DNA from 2 places in the Lysinibacillus sp. LK3 genome. Region 1 is predicted to be linked to the other one. Evidence: a T-box and tRNA genes for the amino acid it is inferred to sense, from the RefSeq annotation. Region 1 holds a T-box; the other holds one or more tRNA genes.

Region 1 (3,254 bases):
AGTTATCGATTTGGGCATACATGTCATAAAATTTAAACGTATTGTCGAGTGTATCCACCAGCTTAGATTTCGCATCTAAGACAATTTTCTTCGAAAAACGCTTTGGATTCCATGGTGAGCTATCAACTAAAAATGCCCAACGTAGAGCATCTGCTCCATACTCCTGGATTAACTCAACAGGCTCTAATGCATTGCCTTTACTTTTGGACATCTTCTGTCCATGCTCATCGAGTACATGCCCTAACGATAGCACATTTTTATAAGGTGGTTTTCCTGTAAACAAGGTCGATACTGCTAATAAGCTATAGAAAAATCCTCGCGTTTGGTCGATGCCCTCAATGACCACATCTGCTGGAAACTGATGATGAAAGTTCGCTTTGTCTTCAAAAGGATAATGCTGTTGGGCAAATGGCATCGAGCCACTGTCAAACCAAACATCGATAACTTCAGGCGTACGTTTCATGTCGCCCTGGCAGACAGGACAGGTACAGACAATGTCATCTATAAATGGCTTATGGAGCTCTAATTGTTCTTTGACAGCTCCTTTGGCTAATTGTTGTAGCGCTGCAACACTGTTAGGTGCCTCCTCATGATTGCAATCCTGACAAATCCACACATTGAGTGGTGTTCCCCAATAACGATTACGACTAATATTCCAATCCACTAAGTTTTCTAGGAAGTTGCCAAATCGTCCATCCTTAATATGGGTAGGGTGCCATGTCACCTGCTGATTATTTTGTAAAAGCTGCTCTTTTAATGCCGACATTTTGATAAACCAGCTATCTGTTGCATAGTACAATAATGGTGAATCACAGCGCCAGCAATGCGGATAGCTATGCTCATATTTTTCTTTAGTAAATAAAAGCTCTTTTGCTGCAAGCATTTTAATGATATCGACATCACAATCTTTCACAAATCGTCCAACAAGCTCAGGTACCGCTTCTGTATAACAGCCTTTAAGATCAACTACATTGACAAAGGACAAGCCATGTTGCTGCACCGTTTTATAATCGTCCTCTCCATAAGCAGGTGCTATGTGTACAATTCCTGTTCCACTATGCTCTGTCACATAATCTGCCATGACAATGATATGCCCTTTATCGACGGTTACATAGGAAAATGGTGATAGATAGGAAACACCTGCAAACTCCTGTCCGTCATGCTCACTTAATATTTCTACAGGCTCTGAAAAAACCTTTGATACCAACGATTTGGCTAGTATATAGATGCTGTTTGCATGCCTTACACGGACATATCGAAGAGCAGGATTCATAGCCAAGGCTACATTGGCTGGTAATGTCCAAGGCGTCGTTGTCCAGCCTAAGATATATTCGTCTCGATCCTCTAGCTTAAACATTGCAGTAACGGATAAATCCTTAACATCCTTATAGCCCTGTGCCACCTCATGAGAGCTTAAGGAAGTTTGACAGCTAGGGCAATAAGGTGAAACGCGATGTCCTTTGTATAACAGTTTTTCCTTGTGAACATGGCTTAAAATATGCCACACAGATTCAATATAGTCATTACTTAATGTTAGGTAAGGATCATCCATGTCAAGCCAGTAGCCAAGCTGCTCTGTAAAAGTACGCCATTTTTGCTCATAGGTAAAAACGCTCTTCTTACATGCTTGAATAAATTGCTCCACCCCATAGTTCTCAATCTCCTGCTTTCCTGAGATTCCTAATGCCTTTTCTACCCCTAATTCCACAGGCAACCCATGTGTATCCCAACCTGCTTTGCGTTCAACTAAATAGCCTTGCATTGTTTTATAACGTGCCACCACATCTTTTATGGTTCTACCAAATGCATGGCCAACATGTGGTAAACCATTCGCTGTTGGGGGTCCCTCATAAAATACAAAGGGCTGCTGTTCAGCACGATTACTTACGGATTTTGCAAAGGTCCCTTCTTGCGCCCATAATGTACGAATCCTTGTTTCTCGTTCAACCGTTGTTTCTTTCTTTTGTTCTTTCTGCATATTAGTTCCTCCTATACAAGCAAATTTGTATAAAAGGCATACAAAAAACCCCGTCCCAAGGAAAAGGGACGGGGTTAACCGCGAATACCACCCTAATTCTATTGACACGATAGCCAATAGCACTCAGCAACGTACAATCATACGTGTTCTTTTTAACGGTAGACACCCGGATTAGCTTACTCCATTCAGCTAATCTTCTCAGAGAGGATTTTCATGTAACACCTGCACACCGACTTCCACCAAATGTCGGCTCTCTGTAGAACAAAGTAAAACACTACTCTTTCTCATCAACGAATTTGTATGCTTTTATTGTCCTTCATCTTAGCAAATTACCAATTGTCTGTCAACGGTGGACAATCTTAAAAAATTTCGTTGAGACAAGTGGCAATACTTTGATGGAGATCAGCATATTGTGGCTGTTGAATGGTTTGAATCAAAAAGCTCTTCAGCAATGTTTTACTATTGAATAGCACAAGAATGTCTAGCTTCTTGTTAGTGAGATTCCTTTACTATTTTCATTTCTACGATATCCTTATAATCAATGAATGGCTGAGCGTCATCGTTCCCAATCGACTGTCTATACTGTACTTCTACTCGATCACCAACTGATAGTGTTTGCGGGACATCCACTAGAGGAAACCATGTACCATTACTATGTTTTTGCACTAATTCATCGACAGATTTTTGCCCAACCTCGCTAGCCAAGACGCCTGAGACAACTAAAAATTCATGTTCCTTGATCGCTAAGACCGTTCCACTTCTGATGAGCTTCATTTGGCTGTCCTTTTCTGGGATTTTATATTTTTCTCGTAAGGCGGCAATGTCTTTATGATAATGTTGTTCTAAATAATTCATGGCTTCTTGCTCGACAAGCCATGTACGAATGGGATTACTTACATCCTTATAATCGGCTTGGCTTGCCTCCCATAATAAGTCAAATGTAGCCATTTTATAGGCAATTGGCTTGCCATAGTTCTCTATAAACCCTTCGTTTGTGACTTGCAACATTTGCAGAAGCTTATCATAAGTTGGCCGAGTATCATCCTCATAGCTCCACTCTTCCATGAACTGTTCGAGTGCCTTATCTACTTGCTCTTGTGTAGGTACTAGTTTTTTCGATTGCGCATAAGCAAAGGTCGATTCAAAATATAAAAAGTTATCAAAGCTTGCCTTATATAAACGATTCTTTCCGTTCATAAAAGAATCAAGTTGTAAATATAGCTCTAAAATCCGCTCATCTAATACGGGTGGAATAGTAGAAGCTTGCTGTTGTTGT
Region 2 (3,254 bases), on a different contig from region 1:
TTCTTTTACACTAATAGCATGGTTTTTGATAAAAATAATTTGGTGTATGATAAATATTTACATAGGGTTTATGGAATATATGAGTTGTGGCAGGGGAAAGTGGTGGGATTAACCATGTCCAGTTGCCTGTAACTTCTCTTCCTGTTGATTTTTCTGCCTCCTCAAACAATTTAAACTGCTGAGCTGCTGTATGATGATCAACAATGCTCACACCATCTTCTTTAAATGAGTGAAGAACAGCAATATTAAGTTCTACTAAAGCACGATCACGCCAAAGAGACGATTGTTTGGTTGTATCAAGATTAAAAATCTCTGCAATTGCAGGTAACATATTATAACGATCATGATCTGCTAAATTTCGTGCGCCAATCTCTGTTCCCATATACCAGCCGTTAAATGGAGCTGCTTGAAAATCAATTCCAGCCATTTGAAAACGCATACTCGAAATAATAGGTACGGCATACCACTTCATTCCTAATTTTTCCACATCGTTTGACTCTGGATGACGGATTGAGACCTCTACTATATTTTCTTCAGGAATTACAAACATTTGAGGAGCACGATTATCTACCTGTATAACGAGTGGTAGTACATCAAAATCAGTTCCTTTACCTCTCCATCCTAACGACTCACACACTTTTGTAAATTTAATGGACTGTGAATCTCCAATAATGCCTGCATCTGTTTCATAGCCTGCATAACGAATTAGTTGATGATTCCAAATCCGTACTCTATCTGAAGCAAACACTGTTATAGTTGGACGAATTTTCCCATGATTTGTCGCATAATCAATATGTTCTAGTAATTTTTGAAAAATAGCCTTTTCATCTAAAACATCACGTGCATCTACCACATGCAGTGACTGCCAAAACAGACGTCCAATACACTTATTGCTATTTCGCCATGCCACACGTGCGCCAAAAACTAGCTCCTCTGTTGTTGGGTGATATTTACCTGCATCCTTAACTGCCTGTAATCTATTCTTTAACCAAAGTTCTGATTCATTTTGTTCTGTCTGATATAGACTTAAAAATTGCTGTATCTCCTGTATATTCATATCGATTCCTCCACTTATCCTCATATTAGAGGAACAAAACAACAAGCACCATGAAAATAGTAATTGAAAAAACATACATATTTTATATATGAAATAGTTTGTTCATATTTACTCTATAGACTCTCTTTCTTAAGAGAATGTAAGGGAGAAAGATTTTAATTATTATAAAAAGGCTACAGTAGTCATGTAGCCTTTTTCAGGGGGTTGTAGAACAAAGAAATCAATAGAATTTTTGTAAATGTGAAAAAGCTATACGTTCTGGGCTACTTACTTGCTGCTGTTGCTTCGCTTTCGCATAGAGCAGAACCAGTTTCACAAATTCTCTGGCCAGGATTTCGCCTGTATCGCTATACTAGAGAAGTCAAGCAGCCTTCACAAAAGTATTGACCATGGAAGTGTACGTGGTAAGTGAAACGGCTTATAGGAGCCCATAGTAAGATGCTAGGGGAATTAAATTCAGTCCCTCACCTTGCAAATAGGTCTTTTTCTGCTATTGCATTATCTTTTATCGTTTAAAGAACAGGAGAATAGAAAAAAGCATGTAACACACATCTGTGCTACATGCTTGATGACCCGTACGGGATTCGAACCCGTGTTACCGCCGTGAAAGGGCGGTGTCTTAACCACTTGACCAACGGGCCGTGGCTCCGAAGGCAGGACTCGAACCTGCGACAACCTGATTAACAGTCAGGTGCTACTACCAACTGAGCTACTTCGGAATAATATGGGCCTAAATGGACTCGAACCATCGACCTCACGCTTATCAGGCGTGCGCTCTAACCAGCTGAGCTATAGGCCCATTTTGGAGCGGGTGATGAGAATCGAACTCACGACATCAGCTTGGAAGGCTGAGGTTTTACCATTAAACTACACCCGCAATAATGGTGGGTCAGGACGGAATCGAACCGCCGACACTTAGAGCTTCAATCTAATGCTCTACCAACTGAGCTACTGACCCGAAAAATGGAGGAGGTAGAGGGATTCGAACCCCCGCGCGGTGTTACCCGCCTGTCGGTTTTCAAGACCGATCCCTTCAGCCAGACTTGGGTATACCTCCAAAAATATTACAATGGTGGAGCCTAGCGGGATCGAACCGCTGACCTCCTGCGTGCAAGGCAGGCGCTCTCCCAGCTGAGCTAAGGCCCCATTTATCATGAAAGATGGTCGGAATGACAGGATTCGAACCTACGACCCCTTGGTCCCAAACCAAGTGCTCTACCAAGCTGAGCTACATTCCGTAAACATGATTTTATTGGCGCGCCCGACAGGAGTCGAACCCATAACCTTCTGATCCGTAGTCAGACGCTCTATCCAATTGAGCTACGGGCGCATGTTAATTAAAAAATGATGAGCCATGAAGGACTCGAACCTTCGACCCTCTGATTAAAAGTCAGATGCTCTACCAACTGAGCTAATGGCTCGTGAAATTAAAAATGGCTGGGGTACTAGGATTCGAACCTAGGCATGACGGAATCAAAATCCGTTGCCTTACCGCTTGGCTATACCCCAATTTTAAAATGGGGCGACTGATGGGAATCGAACCCACGAATGTCGGAACCACAATCCGATGCGTTAACCACTTCGCCACAATCGCCACTATATAGATTATATTAGCTGTATTATGAACGAGTACCTCAATACCTGGCAGGGGCAGTAGGAATCGAACCCACACCAAAGGTTTTGGAGACCTCTATTCTACCGTTGAACTATGCCCCTAAAATGGTGGAGGGGGACGGATTCGAACCGCCGAACCCTAAGGAGCGGATTTACAGTCCGCCGCGTTTAGCCACTTCGCTACCCCTCCAAGGGAATGGTGCCGGCGATAGGAGTCGAACCCACGACCTACTGATTACAAGTCAGTTGCTCTACCAACTGAGCTACACCGGCAATAATAATGGCGGTCCCGACCGGGATCGAACCGGCGATCTCCTGCGTGACAGGCAGGCATGTTAACCGCTACACCACGGGACCAAAATGGTGGAGGATGACGGGCTCGAACCGCCGACCCCCTGCTTGTAAGGCAGGTGCTCTCCCAGCTGAGCTAATCCTCCACAAAAAATAAGCGAAGCGACGTCCTACTCTCACAGGGGGAAGCCCCCAACTACCATCGGCGCTAAAGAGCTTAACTTCCGTGTTCGGTATGGGAACGGGTGTGACCTCTTTGCCATCATCACTTCACTTATTCAGCTGAAAGACT

The links. The T-box of region 1 lies ahead of ileS (isoleucine--tRNA ligase). A T-box ahead of a tRNA ligase gene usually reads a tRNA of that ligase, here a tRNA-Ile.
Region 2: it encodes a tRNA-Ile, which carries the amino acid that the T-box ahead of ileS (isoleucine--tRNA ligase) is inferred to sense. The anticodon was not compared.

What each region holds. Positions count from the first base shown of each region.
Region 1 is NZ_LDUJ01000016.1:87,804-91,057, forward strand. Features, by position in the region: gene ileS (isoleucine--tRNA ligase) at 1-1,978, opposite strand, end outside; T-box leader at 2,040-2,278, opposite strand; gene VK91_RS12365 (DUF3221 domain-containing protein) at 2,471-3,254, opposite strand, start outside.
Region 2 is NZ_LDUJ01000011.1:71,586-74,839, forward strand. Features, by position in the region: gene VK91_RS06855 (nitric oxide synthase oxygenase) at 11-1,057, opposite strand; tRNA gene VK91_RS06860 (tRNA-Glu) at 1,627-1,698, opposite strand; tRNA gene VK91_RS06865 (tRNA-Asn) at 1,700-1,776, opposite strand; tRNA gene VK91_RS06870 (tRNA-Ile) at 1,783-1,856, opposite strand; tRNA gene VK91_RS06875 (tRNA-Gly) at 1,861-1,934, opposite strand; tRNA gene VK91_RS06880 (tRNA-Phe) at 1,940-2,015, opposite strand; tRNA gene VK91_RS06885 (tRNA-Ser) at 2,022-2,114, opposite strand; tRNA gene VK91_RS06890 (tRNA-Ala) at 2,128-2,203, opposite strand; tRNA gene VK91_RS06895 (tRNA-Pro) at 2,219-2,295, opposite strand; tRNA gene VK91_RS06900 (tRNA-Arg) at 2,311-2,387, opposite strand; tRNA gene VK91_RS06905 (tRNA-Lys) at 2,406-2,478, opposite strand; tRNA gene VK91_RS06910 (tRNA-Gln) at 2,492-2,566, opposite strand; tRNA gene VK91_RS06915 (tRNA-His) at 2,576-2,651, opposite strand; tRNA gene VK91_RS06920 (tRNA-Trp) at 2,700-2,773, opposite strand; tRNA gene VK91_RS06925 (tRNA-Tyr) at 2,778-2,861, opposite strand; tRNA gene VK91_RS06930 (tRNA-Thr) at 2,869-2,944, opposite strand; tRNA gene VK91_RS06935 (tRNA-Asp) at 2,953-3,028, opposite strand; tRNA gene VK91_RS06940 (tRNA-Val) at 3,033-3,108, opposite strand; rRNA gene rrf (5S ribosomal RNA) at 3,120-3,235, opposite strand.